2 regions of the Noviherbaspirillum album genome follow, and region 2 is predicted to be linked to the other one. Evidence: predicted binding sites of a transcription regulator. Region 2 holds the regulator's gene; the other holds the start of a gene.
The links. Region 2 encodes LexA, which represses DNA repair genes until DNA is damaged. Its sites were predicted from a motif close to ACTGTATNNNNATACAGT; they were not measured.

Region 1 (6,232 bases), on a different contig from region 2:
AGGCTGATCGCCTTCTACAACGTATTCATCGTTCCTCGATGCAATGGAATCCCTCGGGATTCCGAAGAGCGCATCGATATCGACGCCGGCATGAGCTACCTCATTGGCGGAATCTGTTCGAGCGGCGGGTTGCATATGTCCTCGTGCTGCATTCATGCCGGCAGCAAGCCCGGTTGTGTATTGATTCCCATGCCTCCTTTGCAGGATGAAATTCGGAGTCAGTTTATGAACGGCACGGACAACAGGCAGTGCCAGCACGCTTGCTCCGGCCGCCAAGGCTGCGGCGGTGTCGCTCATGCCATGCCGGCTCTTGTTTTTATTCTTGAAGATTTCAAAGGCCGTAGTGTTTTCCGTCGATGAACCAAACTGCACCGCGTGCTGTACTGCCTGCCTGAAGACATCGTCCGCCGGGCTGCGATCCTTTTCCTCTTTCAAGTCATTCTTCGCCTTGTACATTGCATGGAGAATCCGCTCCAGCCGTTTATCGAGTTTGAATTCATGGATCTGGGCATGCATGACCTCGCGCCTTATCTGGCGCCTACGTTCATCAGGCTTGAATTTCACGCCGGAGATATGGTCGTTCAGCATCGCCAAATTTCCCAGCAACTCTTGCAAGGAGTCCGGAACCTGATTTTCTTTGCGGCTCCCCGAAGCCGGCATGACTTGCATGGAAGCAGATCGTCGAATCCGCACGGCGGTACTCCTCTCCATGAGCCGCTCCGCCGCTGGCGGGCGTCTCGCCTGCTGCTCGAGCGGGCCATGAGACGTGGCAAGGGCCGTCTGGTTGCCGCAATCATCGCGATGGCGGCGCTTCACCTCGTCATATCTGGTATCAATAAGGTTAGGGGTCGAGAAGCTGCCGAGTCTGGACATGCTGGACATTGTTTTCCTGTCTAGAAATTGTGCTTGGCATGGGCTCAAGCGGAGTGGATGCATCAATTGCCGCTGTTGGTGGCAGGACGTGCCGTTCGGTTCCATGCGGAAGAGTCGTCGAGTCGGCGCATCCTCGACGCGCACAAGCGCACCCGACAAGCGCCATACCTGGCGAAGACATTCAGAACTCGGAAAGGGCATGCTTCTCTAACCGATAAGCGCTGTGCGCTCCGGACGCATGAAGCTTGCATGTGGTTATCCGGAGTCGCACATTGTCCAATCAGCTACAAGGAGCCACGATGACAATGACCTCCCCCAACCGGGACCGCACCCAGTCCGCGGACCGCCATCAGATGCAGCAGAAGCAATCAGGCGACCAGCATATTCTTCCGGAAGATGAAGCCGGCATCGATCCGCATCGCCCCGCCCGCGTCAGCCGTGAAGACATGGAAAAGCTACGCCCCGCGGACACCGATCCGGATGATCCGGCGCAGCCATGATGATGCGACGGCCATGATGGCCGGTCGGGCATCAGCGCTTTCGCGGCGCAAGAATCAGGCCGTCAGCGGCGAGGTCAGTCGCGCCGCACTTCCTTTTAGGCGGTCCTGTCCGACCAGGCTTCCCAGCGGAATTTCTATCCAGCGGTGAAATGCGCCACCGGCGGCAATGCTGGCGCACCATGCGACCAGCATGCCGCAACCCTGCACGACAACGGATGCCTCCCCAAAACGCGTGAATGCTGCATTGACCAGCAGGCAGACTGGAAAATGCACGAGGAAAACCGCGTAGGAAATGCGCCCGAAATACTGCACGGCCGGCCATGCGCGTGCTGACCGTACGGTCTGAAACCGGTACGCCACCGCCAGCAGCAAGGCAATCGCCAGGGCCAGTGCAATCCGGCTGCGAAACTCGAATTCCAGGGCCAGCCCCCCTAGGAGAACGATCAGCCCCAGCATGACGGCGGTGCGATAGGCGGAATTCTTTGCCTCGGCGGTCCACCATGCCAGCACGCCGAGTCCGTAGCTGCCGAAAAAATAAACCGCCCAGACATCCCAGGCCGCATCAAGGTTGAAATAAAACAGCGATGCGCCGATCCCGGCTGTCAACAGGACAGCGGCGGCAAGGCGCTTTGCCGCACTAGAATTACCCGGGCTGCCGTAAGCGAAACGCATCAAGCAAGCAAGCATCAGATAGAGTTGGAAGTCGATTGCGACATACCAGGCCCCAGCCGACAAGGATTCGATCCCGAATACGCCATGCAGCAATAGCGCATGGGCCGCGACCTGGCTCCAGTCGGGAAATTGAGTCAGCGAAGGATGAGCCATCCACAGTGAGGCCAGCATGGAGCCAAGGACAGCCAGTCCCATTGCCACGGTAAACGAAGGAGCCAATTTCAGGAAACGCCGCATGCCGGCGTGAAGCGGCCTCACTTTTTCCGGCACGCCATGCGGACAGAATGACCGGGCGGCAAGGAAGCCGGCGATGACCAGAAAGATCTGCACGACGATGCGGGCCGAGCCGGCCAGCCAGTCAATCAGATCGGGCAATATCGGACGGACATGGTCCGCCATCGGCCCGTAGAAGGCCAGATGATGAAGGACGATCAGGTTGAATGCAGCGATTCGGAGAATGTCGAGTAAGCGAAAATGATGCATCGAAGCAGTCGTGCGTGCGCGTCGGGATTGACATGGAAAAACCTGTCATTTTCTCATGCATCCCGGGCAATTGCTCCTGTGCAAACAATTCCCTGTTTTCTTCGCAAAACTATGTGCCCGAAACGAACCTCCATGGTCAGTTGCAATGCGACCATGCCTGATCTTCCACCCTCGCTGCTCCTGTCCGCGCTCTCCGCCCTTCCCGGTAAAACGCTAGGCTGCCTTCACGGAGTCAGCCCGCACCTGTCCGGATCACGTTGCGAAAAATGAATGCTCAGATCGCCTTGAGCATCAACGCTACAATCCCCGCGCCGATCGTGACGCCGACACAGGCGGCGGTTTGTACCCGGCGCAGATTGAACAAGGCGGTGCGACGGCCCTCTTTGGATTCCTGATGTAATAAATGTTCCATGATTTCTCTTTCCCGGCGTCGCGACCATACGACGTCGTCCCAGTATAAAAAACGGTTACCGCATGCATTGTGATCCACGGCACATCTCCGTGCTAGCGACGTAAAAAAGCAACGCTTTTTTGTGTACAACTCCGGTGACCGGAACGGATTTGCCGCGTACGCGGCGGTGCGACCTACCAATGAGTGGCTTCGGCCCTGTATCTGTTCCGCATCTCTATCAAATTGAAAGATGCATGAATGGCAAGGGTGGATAAGGCCTCGAGGCTATTTATGGCCTGTGTGCAACAAAGCAGATTGGATGCTGTCTATAGGAGCGTACCCAAACAAAGTGCCTTATACTGTATGCCCATACAGCATAAGCAGTCGATATCACCATGAAGCTGTTCGAAGTCTATAAACTCCACGCCGCCAAAGAGCGCCTTGCCGCCGCCGTGATTCCGATCGCCGAGCGGCACCGCACTGCGGGCCGGGTCCTGACCTGGCGCCTTATCCACGAAATCGAGAAGGAAGCGCTGGCCACCCTCAAGGAGGCCGGCGACCTCGAATGGGATTATGTGCGCATGGCAACATCTTCCGAATGGGGCTATGTGCCGCGCATCAATCAGCCCGCCGATCTTGACGGGTACGACGAACTGCCGGTCGCGCTGACAACCATTCACCGCGCTTACAATGTCTGCCATTGACGCAGGAGAAGGTGGCCGAACACATCAGCATTTATTGGTTGTGACCTGTACTGTCAATGATGGACACTCGCGTCTCAAGCGGCCTGTAAGTGTTTGAAGGTTTCGGCAAACACCGCAGGCGATACATAGCCAAGGCGTGAGTGACGCCGCTGGCGGTTGTAAAAAATTTCGATGTACTCCTGGATTGCAGCCTTCGCCTGCGCACGGGTTTAGAACTGATGGTGATGCGTCAGCTTATTTTTCAAGCTGCCCCAGAAGCTTTCCATTGGGGCATTGTCATAACAATTGCCTTTACGTGACATCGAGGCCTTCATGCCAAACTGCTTGAGCAGCATGCGGTAGTCATACGCACAATATTGGCTGCCCCTGTTCGAATGATGGATCACGCCAGCAGGTGGCCGCTTGTTGCGTACTGCATGCCATAGCGCCTTTGCCGTCAACGTTTGCGTCATGCGTTCACCGATGGCATATCCCACAATTTCACAGGTGAACACGTCTTTGACGCCAGCCAGATAAAGCCACCCCTCCTGGGTCGGCAAATACGTAATGTCAGTGACCCGGGTTTGGTTTGGTGCTGTAGATTCAAATCGCTGCTCCAGCAGGTTCGGTACTACCGGCAAGTCATGGTTTGAATTCGTGGTGGCCTTGAATTTGCGTTTTTGCCGACAGCGCAACCCCAATTCACGCCGCAGGCGAGCAATACGATCCCGTCCGGCAAAGAATCCTTGTGCCATCAGCTCAGGCTGAACACGCCGAACACCATAGGTTTCACGGCTCTGGCGATGTACTACCTTGAGTCGCTCATCGGATTGCGCGCGCTCTGACGGTTTACGTTCAAGCCAGGCATAGAAACCGCTACGACGCGACACGCCAAAGACACGGCACAGCAGCGCAACCGCATACTCGAGTCGCATTGCCTTCAATTGCGCGTACCGGGCAGCGACTCCCTGGCAAGGTGAGTAGACCTGGGGAGTTTCGCCCCAAGCCTCTCCCAGAACCGTACGTGAGACTCTCGCCTCATACGGCTCCCGTTACCCAATCGTCCCCAACGAGTCGCCAGTGAAAGAACCTCCATGGATCAACCGTCTTCATCTTACGCAGCCACTCCACACTACGTTGCTTGCGCCGCGCGAGCGTTTTGTATTTGCGCCGAGACCAATGCTTTAGCTTGCCATCGATATAACGAAACAAGCCGTGCATCGCCACCTGATAGAAGGCCCCATAGTAGTTCCACCACCCCCGGATCGTCGGGTTACATTGCTCAGCAAGTTCAGCCAGCGTCGTCGTGGTACGGCGTGCCCACTGCCACTCTCGCACCCTCGCTCGCATTCGCTTGAGCGCTGCACTACTCACCGCCGGCAGGAAACTGGTAAATCGCCGGTTGTGCTTGCTCTGCGCCCCTCTGGGCCGAAACGTAAAACCCAGGAACGTAAACTGCACGTTCGGATACTTGCCAGTACGATTACTGTCTTTGCAATACACAATCTTCGATTTCTCTGGATGCATCGTCAATCCGCAGGCCTCCAGCCGTGCTGCGATTGCTCGCATAAGCAATTTGGCCTGTGCCTCGTTACGGCAGTGAACCACCGCATCGTCGGCATAGCGCGCAAATGGGCACCCGGGATACTTCCGCTTCATCCAAAGATCAAATGCATAGTGCATGAACAGGTTCATCAAGATGGGACTGACTACTCCGCCCTGTGGTGTACCCCGCATACGAGGCACTTGTGCCCCCTCTACAGTCTCAAACGGAGCGGTTAGCCACCGTTCGATGTACAACAGGATCCAGCTCTCCTTGATGTGACCTCGTACTGCCTTCATCAGCAAGGCATGATCGATCTGATCGAACGCCGCCTTGATGTCAAACTCAACGACCCAGTCATATTGCCAGCAACGCTTGCGCGTTATCGCAATCGCCTGTTTCGCCGACTTGCCCGGCCGGTACCCATAAGAATCGTCATGGAACACCGGATCGAGTATCGGCTCGATCATTTGTTTTACCACCGTCTGGGCTATTCGATCAGACACCGTAGGGATACCCAACTTTCTTGTGCCACCAGTAGCCTTCGGGATCTCTACCTGCTTCACCGCCGGCGGAAGGTACGACCCCGACGACATCCGGTTCCACACTTTGTAGAGATTGCCCGATAGATTCTGCTCGAACATGGCGATGGTTTCATCATCCACGCCGGCAGCGCCGCGGTTAGCCTTGACCAGCTGGTACGCTTCCCACACGTCTCGCTTTGCAATGTTGTACGATTTCGCTGAATCCATGCCACTCATCCCAGCCAAGCCAGTTGGCGACATGTCTTCAGCCGGATAACGCTGCCCCTTCGCTCCACCCTCATTACAAGGGCTTCGTCACTACTACGGGCAGCTCCGCCCCTTGCCCCGGCATCGGTATTCTTCCTTATGGTGTCTGCCATTTGTCATTTCCCTTTGCATCCGAGGTAAGGTTCTCACGTTCCATACCGAAGCCTGTATTGAGCTCTTGCCGCCTTTACACCGACTGCCACCGGGCCCGTAAGCAGGTCTCGTCCCGATTCATCCCGCAAAGCGTACTAATCTGCGGTTTTGACAGTACTTTGTAGCACTAACGATGCGTCATC
Region 2 (13,599 bases):
CATCTTGCATTCTCGGGAAAATCGCGAAACTTGGCAATGGTCGATTGCCTGACGAGCGGAATCCTGGTGCCGCCCGCTGAAAATTCGTCCGTGAAAAACAGCTCCCGCAGGAAGTTCAGCTTGCTGACCGCTGCGGGCCTTCCGCCTGCATTCTTGCACTCCGCCCAATCGCTTGCCGACAAGGACACGATGAGGCCATTCTTGGCTTCGTCAAGCAGCGCTTTCCGGCGCTCGTAAACCGCATCCGTGCAGGGTTCGCTGGCGGCCTTGATGCCGCTGGCAACCACGAATGCCAGACTGTCCGCATCGGTCTTCTCGATCGCTTCCTGCAATTCCGGTTCGTCGCCAGGACGCTTGATGACATCCGAAATGACGCTGAAGCTGAAATCCTGGTCCTGTCCCGCAGCCGGCATCCCGCCACCGACAAGAAGGCAGAATGCAAGCCAGCGAATGACCCCGTTCTTCATTTGGCAGCGGCCAGATTTTTCAGGCGATAGAGAGCGTCAAGCGCTTCGCGCGGCGACATGGCATCCGGATCGGTGTCGGCCAGCGCGGCCAGCAGCGCTGCGGCGGTGGTTGATTGCGCCGCTTCTTCCTCATCCTCTTCAGGCAAGCCGGGATCCGTCATGCTCTGGGCAAACAGGTCGAACTGCGGCGTAGGCTGAATGGAATGCGCCTCCAGCGCCGCCAGGTGCTTTCGCGCGGCCTTGATGACGGATTGCGGAACGCCCGCCAGCTGCGCCACCTGGAGACCATAGCTTTGCGACGCCGGTCCTGCCTGCACCGCATGCAGGAAGACAATGCTGTCCTTGTGCTCGACCGCCGACAGATGCACGTTGGCAGCGGTCGGGTAGCTCTCGGGCAGTTGAGTCAGTTCGAAGTAGTGCGTGGCAAACAGCGTGAAGCTGCGGCTGGTCTCGATCAGGTGCCGCGCGATGGCCCATGCCAGGGCAAGGCCGTCGAAGGTTGACGTGCCGCGGCCGACTTCATCCATCAGCACCAGAGAATGCTCGGTCGCGTTATTCAGGATCGCTGCCGACTCGGTCATCTCGACCATGAAGGTGGAGCGGCCGCCTGCGAGATCGTCGGCCGCGCCGATGCGGGTGAAGATGCGGTCGATGGGACCGATCGCGGCCTGGGTCGCCGGCACGAAACTGCCGACGTATGCCAGCAGGGTGATCAGCGCCACCTGCCGCATGAAGGTGGACTTGCCGCCCATATTGGGGCCGGTGATCAGCAGGAGCTTGCGCTCGTTGCCGAGCTCGCAGTCGTTGGCAATGAAGCGCTCGATCTGGTTTTCAACGACCGGATGTCGCCCCTGTTCGATAAAGATGCGCGGCTCGGTCACCAATTGCGGTGCGCACCAGTTATTGCGCATCGCGTGATCGGCCAACGCGACCAGCGTGTCAAGCTGGGCCAGCGCCTGCGCAATGGTTTGCAGAACGCCGATGAATGGCGTCAGGCTGGCCAGCAGCTGTTCGTAAAGAAATTTCTCGCGGCCCAGCGCGCGTTCCTGGGCGGACAGCGCCTTGTCTTCGAATGCCTTCAGCTCCGGCGTGATGTATCGTTCGGCGTTCTTCAGGGTCTGGCGGCGGCGATAATCGTCCGGCACCTTGTCGGTCTGCCCATGCGTGACTTCGATGTAGAAGCCATGCACCTTGTTGTATTCGACACGCAGATTTGAGATCCCGGTACGTGTCCGCTCACGCGTCTCCAGGTCGACCAGGAACTGGCCGGCATTTTCGGAGAGCGCGCGCAGTTCGTCGAGCTCGCCATCGTAACCGCGCGCAATGACGCCGCCGTCGCGTACCAGTGCGGCCGGCTCCAGGGCGATGCCGCGCTCGAGCAGGTCTAGACATTCGGCCGGCGTGGCAAATGCTTCGTGGATATTCTGCAGCAGGGGCGCGTCCGCATCCCGATTGCACATGGCGACATAGGCTCGCAGCGAAGGCAGCTGCTGCAAGCCGCTGCGCAGCCCGGCCAGATCGCGCGGCCGCGCCGTGAACAGGGCGACTCGCGTTGTGATGCGTTCGACATCTGGCACTGCTGCCAGCGTGGCTGACAAACCCGACGACGCATCGGCGCGCATCAATGCATTGATCGCCGCGTGCCTCGAGCGCGCCACGTCCTGATCACGTCGCGCATGGTGCAGCCAGTGGCGCAGCATGCGCGATCCCATCGCGGTGCGGCAGTGGTCGAGCATGGAAAACAGCGTGGGCGACGAGCTGTCGTCCTGGCCGCGCAAAGTTTCCGTGAGCTCCAGGTTCCTGCGCGTTGCGGCATCGAGGCCGATGTACTCGTTCTCGGCCTCGACAGCCAGCGTGCGTACATGCTGCAGCCCCTTGCCTTGGGTGGATTGCGCGTAGCGGAGCAGGGCGCCTGCGGCGCCGACGGCGGCGCTGAAATGCTCGGCGCCGAAGCCGGTCAGCGTGGACACACCCAGCTGGTCCTGCAATGCCTTTTTTCCGCTTGCCGCGTCGAAGTGCCATGCCGGCACGGACGTGAACTTGCCCGAGCCGGATTGGAGATGCATCAGTTCCGCCTGGTCGGCGAGCAGGATCTCGGCGGGGGCGATGCGTTCCAGCTCCTGCTTGAGCCTTGTTTCGAATGCCCGGCTGTCGCCGGCGAATTCCATCAGCTTCAACGCGCCGCTGGCCATTGAAAGCCATGCCAGGCCGACGGTGACGGTCTTGCGCTGGCTTTGCGTGAACACTGCCAGCAGTGGCCGCTCGGATTTCTCCGGCAGCAGGTCGGAGTCGGTTAGGGTGCCTGGCGTGATGACGCGCACGACTTTGCGCTCCACAGGCCCCTTGCTGGTCGCAGGATCGCCGATCTGTTCGCAGATCGCGACCGACTCGCCGAGCTTGATCAGCTTGGCCAGATACTGGTCCACTGAATGAAAGGGCACTCCCGCCATCTTGATCGGATTGCCGTTGGATGATCCGCGCTGGGTGAGCGTGATGCCCAGCATGCGCGCGGATCGTTCCGCATCGTCGAAGAACAGCTCGTAGAAATCGCCCATGCGGTAGAACACCAGGGTGTTCGGATAATCCGCCTTGATGCGCAGATACTGCTGCATCATGGGGGTATGTTTCTCCAGCATGTCATCGATACGGGCGGGTGATCCGGTATCTGCGGCGGAAGCAGAAACAAAAGCCATTCCAGTCTTTCTTTTCAGGCAAACAATAATCTGCCATTTTAATGCCGGGAGCGGCCCTGAATCAAAGAAGCATTCAAGGGGAATGCTTTTGCGAGGGACATGACTGCATGGGCGATGGCCGAGCCCCGCTCCGCTATTCCGGATGCCGGGCCCGATTCATCTTAGCGGCCACGGCCGCCAGTGCGCTGCGGCGCAGGGGTTTTGGCCGCCGGCGCTTTTCCGGCGGGCCGTCTCGCTGATGAAGGCGCAGCCAGCAACGCCCCGGTTTTTGGCGGATTCTTGTGGGGCGGCTTCGAGGCTGCGGGTTGCGGCGCAGCGTGCTGACGCTCCTGCTTGCCTGCCGGATTGCCCTGGCGCCTGCCGCCATTGCCGTTGCCGCCACGTGCTGGCGGAGTATTGCTGCGCAACTGAATCGGCTGCGGGCGGGCATTGGGATCGGGCTCGAACCCGGGGATGACCTCCTGCGGCAGCGAACGCTTGATCAGCTTTTCAATGCCCTTGAGCATGTCGTGCTCATCGACGCAGACCAGGGATACCGCCTCGCCTGTTGCGCCGGCACGGCCGGTACGACCGATCCGGTGCACATAGTCTTCCGGCACGTTGGGCAGGTCATAATTGACCACGTGCGGCAACTGGTCGATGTCAATGCCGCGCGCCGCGATATCGGTCGCAACCAGCACCTGCAGGCTGCCGTCCTTGAATTCGCTCAGGGCACGCGTACGGGCCGCCTGGCTCTTGTTGCCGTGGATGGCCATGCCGGTGATGCCATCCTTGCCGAGCTGTTCGACGAGCTTGTTCGCGCCATGCTTGGTGCGGGTGAAGACCAGGACCTGCGTCCAGTCGTTCGACTTGATCAGGTGCGCCAGCAGCGGATGCTTGCGGTTGCGGTCCACCGGGTGGATTTTCTGGCTGATGACTTCGACGGTGGAGTTGCGCCGCGCCACTTCGATCATTGCCGGCGAATTCAGCAGGCTGTCGGCCAATGCCTTGATCTCGTCCGAGAAAGTGGCCGAGAACAGCAGGTTCTGGCGCTGCTTCGGCAAGATCGCCAGGATGCGGCGGATGTCGCGGATGAAACCCATGTCCAGCATCCGGTCCGCTTCATCGAGAACCAGAATCTCAACGTGCGAGAGATTGACGGTGCCTTGCTGCAGATGGTCGAGCAGGCGCCCCGGCGTCGCCACCAGGATGTCGACGCCGTTGGCCAGCGTCTTGATCTGCGGATTGACATTGACGCCGCCGAAGATGACCGCGGACTTCAGCTTGAGGTACTTGCCGTAGGTGCGCACGCTGTCCTCGACCTGCGCGGCAAGCTCCCGCGTCGGTGTAAGAACGAGGGCGCGGACCGGCCTGGTGCCGGGGGTCTTCGGGAGGGTGGAGGACAGGCGTTGCAGCAGGGGCAGCGTGAAGCCGGCGGTCTTGCCGGTGCCGGTCTGGGCTCCGGCCAGCAGGTCGCCGCCGCACAATACTGCAGGGATGGCCTGGGCCTGAATCGGTGTCGGGGCGCTGTAGCCTTGTTCGGTAACGGCGCGGACGATTTCACTGGCTAGGCCAAGTTCGGAAAAAGACATTGAAACTCACAAGAAGGTGCCTGTTCGGGTATCACGCCCGAAGACAGGCTATCGGTGGAAATGTGTCGAGGCTGTATCAGCGGCGCGGCAGGGGGTAAGGCCTGCGGAATACTGCGCACCCGACTCGGGCAGGTGTCATGTGAAGACACGCCCGACCCGTCCACATTGAAGAGAAAAACTTATTTGGCGAATGGCGACAGCAGGTTGACCATCTGCGCAAACACCTTGGGGCTGCCGGCGATGACATTGCCCTTGTAAAGGTAATCGGAATCGCCGGAAAAATTGCCGACGATGCCGCCGGCTTCGGTGACCAGCAGCGAGCCGGCCGCCATGTCCCAGGTCTGCAGTCCTTTCTCGAAGAAGCCGTCAAGCCGTCCGGCGGCGACATAGGCCAGGTCGAGTGCGGCCGCGCCCGGGCGGCGAAGCCCTGCGCATTTTTCGGTCATGACCTTGAACATCTTCAGGTATTCGTCCAGGCCCGCCATGTCGCGGAACGGGAAGCCAGTACCGATCAGGGCATCGGCCATCTTGTCGCGACGTGCAACACGGATGCGCTTTTCATTCAGATAGGCCCCGGCGCCCTTGGTGGCCGTAAAGAGATCGTTGCGAGTCGGATCGAAGATGACCGCCTGGGTAATCTGGCCGCGCTGCTGCAAGGCGATCGAAACGCAGTATTGCGGAAAGCCGTGGATGAAATTGGTGGTGCCGTCGAGGGGATCGATGATCCAGACATTTTCATTCTCGTCATGGAGATTGCTCGATGCGCCGGACTCTTCGGCAAGGATTGCGTGGTCGGGATATGCTGTTTTCAGAACGTCGATGATCGCCTGCTCGGCGGCCTGGTCCACTTCGGTCACAAAGTCGTTGTGCCTTTTCTCTGTAACCTGGATACGATCGAGATCGAAAGTTGCGCGATTGATAATCGAGGCGGCGCGACGGGCGGCCTTGACCGCCGTATTCAGCATGGGATGCATAGAGGTTCCGTTAAAATTGCGGCTCCCACGCCAACCGCGTTCGGAACCGCATCAAATAATATTAATGAGCAATGCGGCATCGGAGACCTGATTTCGTGCCGCGCAATCCCGCTATTCTAAATGAACCAGCCACAAACCAATACTTCTGTTTTTCCCCGGCTACGCTTCGTGCTTGTCGAAACAAGTCATCCCGGCAATATCGGCGCGGTCGCGCGTGCAATGAAAACAATGGGATTTTCGGAGCTGGTTCTGGTGAACCCGCGGTTCACCGACGCGACCACACAGGAAGAAGCGCTCGCATTCGCCAGTGGAGCACAGGATGTGCTGGAAAAGGCGCGCGTGGTCGGTTCATTCGAGGAAGCCATCGATGGCTGCAACTTCGCGGCTGCATTGACCGCTCGCCTGCGGGAGTTTTCTCCGCCGGTGGCAACGCCAAGGTCGCTTGCCGCGACCCTGGCTGGCGATCCTTTGCTGAATGCTGCACTGGTGTTCGGAAGCGAGCGCTACGGCTTGCCAAACGAGATCATCGAGCGCTGCAACGCATTGATCAATATTCCGGCCAACCCGGCATATTCCTCATTGAACCTTGCGCAAGCCGTACAGATTCTCGCCTATGAGGCGAGGGTTGCTGAAACCGGCAATGAAATTGGTGCCTCGCCCATCGGATTTCAAGGGGAGGCGGCCGGCGTGACGCAGATAGATGGCATGTATGACCATCTAGAAAAAGCCTTGGTCGCCATAGAATTCCTGGATCCGGAGAATCCTAAGAAGCTGATGCCCAGGCTGCGTCGCTTATTTTCGCGGACGCAACTGGAAACGGAAGAGGTCAATATCCTCAGAGGCATTGCTCGCCAGATTCTTGCGAAAACGAAGCATTGAACAGTCTTTGCATATTCAATACTTCGCGCCGATTCAGCGTGGCCTGATGCGGTAAATCAGTGCCAGGAGCGCAGCAAGCCGACCGCCAGGCCTTCAAGGGCAAAGCTTTCATCACCGGAATCAACCCGTATCGGTTCGAAATCGGGATTTTCGGGTAACAGTTCGATCAGCGAACCTGTTTTTTTGTAACGCTTGACAGTCACTTCATCGCCGAGGCGGGCGACGACGATCTGGCCGTTCTTCGCTGTGTCGGATTTCTTGACTGCAAGCAGGTCGCCGTCAAGAATGCCTATGTCCCGCATCGACAAGCCCCTGACCTTGAGGAGATAGTCGGGCTTCGCGGAGAACAATGAAGGGTCGACGCGATAATTGGCTTCGACATGTTCGTTCGCAAGAATCGGCGAACCGGCCGCGACGCGTCCGATCAGCGGCAAGTTCAACTGCATCAGCGATGGATGCGGCAAGGACAGCTGGTGGCCGCCGAAGCGGACGGTGCCGTTGCCGTTCATGTCGAGCAGCCGGATGCCGCGGGAGGTGCCTGGCGAAATTTCAATCGCGCCTTTGCGAGCGAGTGCCTGCAAATGTTCTTCCGCGGCATTGGCCGACTTGAAGCCGAGTTCGCTTGCGATTTCAGCGCGGGTGGGAGGGAAGCCGGTATTGTCGATGGCTTCGCGGATGAGGTTCAGGATTTGCTCCTGGCGTGCAGTGAGTTTGAGCATGGTTCCGGCCCAGGAAATGAACGCGTCTCGCGAGAGAAGAGCCCTGTTGATATAGACAGCCTGTATTTTTATACAGCTTTTGTCCAATTGCAAGCGGCTTTTGACCGTAGCACGGGATAAGGCAAACCGGGCGGAATAAGTCCCTGAAAGTATTGAGCTTTTATTGAGGGCGGGTTATCATAGCGGGCTTTCCTCTTCCCACACCCGTCTTGACGCCGGGGTGGGCGATTGTTTAATCCGTCCATAAGGAGATTACATGCGTCATTATGAAATCGTTTTTATCGTCCATCCGGATCAGAGCGAGCAAGTGCCTGCGATGATCGAGCGCTACAAAGGTATCGTGAGCGCCCGCAACGGCAAGGTGCATCGCGTTGAGGACTGGGGCCGCCGTCAAATGGCTTACATGATCGAGAAACTGGCCAAGGCGCATTACGTCTGCATGAATATCGAGTGCGACGGCGAGACGCTGGCTGAAATTGAAACCAGCTTCAAGTTCAATGATGCCGTCCTGCGTCACCTGACCGTCAAGATGAAGAAGGCCGAGACTTCCCCGTCCCCGATGATGAAGGCTGTGCAGAAGGAAGATGCTGCCAAGAGCCAGCGTTCCGAGGCAACTGCGGCGTAATTGCGTCAGCAGGGGAGTGTGAACCAGTTTCGTCTGATTGCCTCGATTGCCGAACGCGAAGTAATGCGTTACACCCCGGCAGGCATACCGATCGTTTCAGCCAAGCTGATGCATGTGTCGGAGCAGATTGAGGCAGGTATCCCTCGCCAGATTGAATTCGAGATGATCGCCGTCGCGGCCGGAGAAATTTCCGGCCGGTTCAATCAGGCTGAATTGGGCGTCATGTACACGTTCACCGGATTCCTCGCGCGCAAGAACCGCAACAGCAAAAGTCTCGTCTTCCATGTGACGGAATTCGAGACTTATTCACCAGATCACTAGATACAGTACAGGAGCCAACCATGGCATTCGGTAAAAAATTCGACAAGAGCAAACTCAAGCAAAAGCGCCAACAGCAGAACCCGCTGTTCAAGCGCAAGAAATTCTGCCGCTTCACCGCCGCCGGCGTTGAACAGGTAGATTACAAGGACGTCGACACCCTGAAGGACTTCGTCCAGGAAAACGGCAAGATCATGCCGGCACGTCTGACCGGCACCAAGGCGCACTATCAGCGTCAGGTCGACACCGCAATCAAGCGCGCACGTTATCTGGCACTGCTGCCGTACACCGACCTGCACAACGCTTAATTGACGACTGAGAATAGGAGAAAGAAATGCAAGTTATTCTGTTGGAAAAAGTCGTTAATCTCGGCGACCTCGGTGAAGTAGTGAAGGTCAAGGATGGTTATGCACGTAACTTCCTGATCCCCCAGCGCAAGGCCCGTCGCGCCACATCGACAGCAGTTGCCGAATTCGAAGCCAAGCGTGCTGACCTCGAGAAGGCTGCGGCTGAAAAGCTGGCAGCTGCGCAGGCACAGGGCGAGAAGCTCAATGGCTCCACTGTTCAGATCTCCCAGAAAGCCGGCGTTGACGGCCGCCTGTTCGGTTCGGTGACTAACGCCGATATCGCAGCCGCGGTAACCAAGCAGGGCTTCCCGGTCGAGAAGGCTCAGATCCGCATGCCGCAAGGTCCGCTGAAGGTCGTTGGCGAGCATCCGATTTCGGTTGCACTGCACACCGATGTCGTTGCCGAGATCACTGTTTCTATCGTGGGCGAGCAGCAAGTCTGAGTTCAGTAGTACCAGTGCAAAAAGCCAGCGCAAGCTGGCTTTTTTTATTGTGCTTGAAAAACGTGCCCTATCGGGCGGAGCCGTTAGCAATTGGCACTACCACGCTTGACGCGTCGATGCCGCCTGCTGACGGCGCCTGAAAGAGGGTATAACGGTATATGGAACCGGATGTCGTCCACGCCGCCGATACCGTTATTGCCCTTGCCGAAAGATTTTGAATTAAACGAACATAATATTTCCGGGGCTCGTCCCAGGCTTCTTGTCGTGCGGCTTTCATTCGGTTAGCCAATTCACCACATGCAACAAATTTGTGTCACGGAACTGAAATTCCGGTGCCACGCGTATTTCCGTATTGGACGAGAAGGTATAATGCGCGCCATGAATACCCGCACTGATCCCCAGCTGGATGCGCTTCGCATCCCCCCTCATTCCATCGAAGCAGAACAGTCCGTGCTCGGCGGCCTCCTGCTCGACAATGCTGCCTGGGACCGTATTGCGGACTTCGTCAGTGAAGACGATTTCTATCGCTACGACCACCGCGTCATCTTTCAGCACATCGTCAAGCTGATCAATGCAACCCGTCCGGCGGATGTGATCACCGTCTATGAGGCGCTGACCAACAGCGGCAAGGCCGAAGAGGTCGGTGGTCTTACCTACCTGAACGCATTGGCGCAGAACACGCCTTCGGCGGCAAACATCCGCCGCTATGCGGAAATCGTTCGCGATCGCGGCGTGCTGCGCAAACTGATCACGGTATCGGATGAAATATCCGGCCAGGCCTTTAATCCGCAGGGCAAGGAAGTCAAGCAGCTGCTCGACGAAGCCGAATCGAAAATCTTCGCCATCGCGGAGGAGGGCGCGCGCGGAGCCCAGGGCTTTCTTGAAATCCAGCCGCTGCTTACCCAGGTCGTCGAGCGCATCGACGAGCTGTACAACCGCGACAATCAAAACGACATCACCGGCGTGCCCACCGGTTTCGTCGATCTCGACCGGATGACCTCGGGCCTGCAGCCTGGCGACCTGATCATCGTCGCCGGGCGTCCGTCGATGGGTAAGACTGCCTTCTCCATCAACATCGGTGAGAACGTTGCGATTGACAGCGGCTTGCCGGTGGCCGTATTTTCCATGGAAATGGGCGGTGCCCAGCTGGCGATGCGTATGCTCGGTTCGGTGGGGCGCCTCGACCAGCACCGGCTGCGCACGGGCCGTCTGAACGACGAGGACTGGCCGCGCCTGACGCATGCCATCCAGAAGATGAACGAGGTGCAGATCTACATCGACGAGACGCCTGCGCTGAGCTCGATCGAGCTGCGCGCGCGCTCGCGCCGGCTTGCGCGCCAGTGTGGCAGGCTCGGCCTGATCATCATCGACTATATCCAGCTCATGTCGGCCAGTTCGCCGGGTGAAAACCGCGCGACCGAGATTTCCGAGATTTCACGAAACCTCAAGGGATTGGCGAAGGAACTCAATTGCCCCGTCATTGCGCTGTCCCAGTTGAACCGCTCGCTCGAACAGCGCCCGAACAAGCGACCCGTAATGTCCGACTTGCGCGAATCGGGCGCCATCGAACAGGATGCGGACGTCATCCTGTTCATCTACCGGGATCAGGTATATAACCCCGATTCTCCGGACAAGGGTACGGCGGAAATCATCGTCGGCAAGCAGCGTAACGGTCCGATCGGCACCGTGCGACTGACTTTCCTCGGGGAGTACACCAAGTTCGACAATTACACCGGTGGCAACGCGGTATTCGACAACGAGTAGACAATTCGCGGCGCTCCTCGCCATGTGAAATAAGCATTAGACGATCGGTACCAGGCAAGAGGAAAACGGCACCGGAGGAGCGCCGACACCAATTTAACGATACGACATTTGAGAGTGCAATCATGTTCGGACGACTGATGCCCAACGAGGGCAAATTCTTTGATCTTTTCATCCAGCACGGCGAATTGTGCGTCAAAGGAGCGAAGGAAATGGTTGCGCTGATGACCAACTTCGACGACCTGGAAAACCGCGTGCATGCCATCGAAAGCGTGGAAAAGCAGGCCGACAAGGTGACGCACCAGACATTGGATCTGCTGCACAAGACCTTCATCACACCGCTCGACCGCGACGATATCCACAAGCTGATTACCCGCATGGATGACATTCTCGACCTGCTCGAGGATGCCGGCCAGACCATTTCGCTGTATGACATCAAGGCAATCACGCCCGAAGCCAAGCGGCTTGCCGAGCTTTGCCTGGCCTGCACGGAGAAGGTCAAGGCGGCGGTAGGCTTGCTGCACAACATGGATAACTCGACACAGATACTCGGCATCTGCGAGGAAATCGACCGTCTGGAATCGGACGCCGATCACGTAATGCGGGCGGCCATGTCCAAGCTGTTCCGCGACGAGCCCGATGTGCGCAACCTCATCAAGCTCAAGGCAATTTACGAGATTCTGGAAACGGTGACCGACCGCTGCGAAGACGTGGCCAATATTATCGAAGGCATCATCGTCGAAAACGCCTGAGCGAACGGATTTCGCCTGCCGCGGCGCCTCGCTGCACGCCTGCATGAAACGAGGCGCGCAGCGTCTGTCACAGAATAAAATAAGAATCTCATGAATACCCTTCAAATCAGTATCTATACGCTTGCCTTCCTGATCGCGCTGGCGTTGCTGTTCGATTTCATGAATGGCTTCCATGACGCCGCCAATGCGATTGCCACCGTGGTGTCGACCGGCGTCCTGAAACCCCAGCATGCGGTCGCGATGGCCGCCTTCTTCAATGTCATCGCTATCTTCTTCTTCCAGCTCAAGGTGGCCACCACCGTCGGCAAGGGCACGATCGAGCCCGCGGTGGTCGATCACTATGTGGTCTTCGGCGCGCTGGTGGGCGCCATCTTCTGGAATGTGCTGACCTGGTATTACGGAATTCCCTCGTCGTCATCCCACGCGCTGATAGGCGGCCTGGTCGGCGCCGCGGTTGCCAAGGCCGGCACGAGCTCACTCATTTCATCGGGGCTCATCAAGACCATTTCCTTCATCGTGCTGTCACCGCTGCTCGGGTTCGTGTTCGGCACCATCATGATGGTGCTGGTGTCGTGGCTGTTCGTGCGATCGACGCCGCAGCGCGTGGACAAATGGTTCCGCCGCATGCAGCTGGTGTCCGCTTCCATGTACAGCCTCGGTCATGGCGGCAACGATGCGCAGAAAACCATGGGCATCATCTGGATGCTGCTCATCGCTGCCGGTTACTCGACGGCGAGTGATCCGCTGCCGATGTGGGTCGTCCTCACCTGCTATGCGGCCATCGGCCTGGGTACCTTGTTCGGTGGCTGGCGCATCGTGAAAACCATGGGCCAGAAGATCACCAAGCTCAAGCCGGTAGGCGGGTTCTGCGCGGAGACAGGCGGGGCGATCACGCTTTTCCTTGCGACCGGGCTCGGCATTCCGGTGTCGACTACGCACACAATCACCGGCGCGATCGTCGGCGTCGGCTCGTCGCGCAAGATGTCCGCGGTTCGCTGGGGTGTCGCCGGCAATATCGTCTGGGCCTGGGTATTCACCATTCCGGCATCCGCCTTCGTCGCGGCGATTGCATGGTGGGTCGGAACCAAGATCCTGTAACTGTAATCTTCGATACTGAAGCGGTTTCGCCCTGGCCTACCTGCCGATCCCGGACAGATTGCCGCCGGCACTGCGTTGTGACTCCTTGCCATGGCTTGGCCATGTCGCGTCGCCACGCCTTGTTCCAGCGGCAATCTGCCTCGGCCTCGACTAGGCCGGTCAGGGCGAAGCCGCTCTAGATAAACAAAAAAGCCTGCAATGCTGCAGGCTTTTTTATTGCGCCGCGCCTGATTCGAGCAGGCCGGGCAGGCACAGGTGAGCTATGCCTTAAAGCACATCGCTCGCATGGTCCGCGAGGCGGGAGCGCTCGCCGCGAGCCAGCGTCACGTGCCCGCTGTGCGACCATCCCTTGAAGCGGTCCACCACGTAGGTCAGGCCGCTCGATCCTTCCGTGAGATACGGCGTGTCGATCTGCGCGATATTGCCGAGGCAGATGATCTTGGTGCCCGGGCCGGCGCGCGTGACCAGGGTCTTCATCTGCTTGGGCGTCAGGTTTTGCGCTTCATCGATGATCAGGAACTTGTTGACGAAGGTCCGGCCGCGCATGAAATTGAGCGACTTGATCTTGATGCGCGAGCGGATCAGGTCCTGGGTGGCGGCACGGCCCCATTCGCCTGCGTCGTTGTCGGACTTGTTCAGCACTTCCAGGTTGTCGTCGAACGCGCCCATCCACGGCGACATTTTCTCTTCCTCGGTGCCCGGCAGGAAGCCGATGTCTTCGCCCACCGGCACGGTCACGCGGGTAACGATGATTTCGTTGTAGAGCTTGGTTTCCAGGACCTGAGCCAAGCCTGCCGCCAGCGCGAGCAGGGTCTTGCCGGTGCCGGCCTGGCCGAGCAGGGTGACGAAATCGCACTCGGGATTCATCAGCAGGTTCAGCGCAAAGTTCTGTTCGCGGTTGCGGGCGGTGACACCCCAGACGCCGTTCTTGCCATGGGTGTAGTCGCGCAGC

Region 1: the regulator LexA is predicted to act here: its motif matches at 3,278-3,295, upstream of RY831_RS31405 (DUF2471 family protein).

What each region holds. Positions count from the first base shown of each region.
Region 1 covers NZ_JAWIIV010000064.1:11,811-18,042, reverse strand. The annotation lists gene RY831_RS31425 (hypothetical protein) at 1-882, opposite strand, end outside; gene RY831_RS31420 (hypothetical protein) at 1,173-1,373, shown strand; gene RY831_RS31415 (acyltransferase family protein) at 1,428-2,528, opposite strand; gene RY831_RS31410 (hypothetical protein) at 2,803-2,940, opposite strand; gene RY831_RS31405 (DUF2471 family protein) at 3,315-3,623, shown strand; partial or broken gene RY831_RS31400 (IS3 family transposase) at 3,698-4,642, opposite strand; gene ltrA (group II intron reverse transcriptase/maturase) at 4,641-5,897, opposite strand.
Region 2 covers NZ_JAWIIV010000029.1:55,570-69,168, forward strand. The annotation lists gene RY831_RS24905 (hypothetical protein) at 1-467, opposite strand, end outside; gene mutS (DNA mismatch repair protein MutS) at 464-3,160, opposite strand; gene RY831_RS24915 (DEAD/DEAH box helicase) at 3,322-4,731, opposite strand; gene RY831_RS24920 (inositol monophosphatase family protein) at 4,911-5,705, opposite strand; gene RY831_RS24925 (RNA methyltransferase) at 5,826-6,584, shown strand; gene lexA (transcriptional repressor LexA) at 6,641-7,303, opposite strand; gene rpsF (30S ribosomal protein S6) at 7,560-7,928, shown strand; gene priB (primosomal replication protein N) at 7,947-8,249, shown strand; gene rpsR (30S ribosomal protein S18) at 8,270-8,554, shown strand; gene rplI (50S ribosomal protein L9) at 8,581-9,036, shown strand; gene RY831_RS24955 (replicative DNA helicase) at 9,415-10,800, shown strand; gene RY831_RS24960 (DUF47 domain-containing protein) at 10,923-11,549, shown strand; gene RY831_RS24965 (inorganic phosphate transporter) at 11,640-12,647, shown strand; gene RY831_RS24970 (PhoH family protein) at 12,915-13,599, opposite strand, start outside.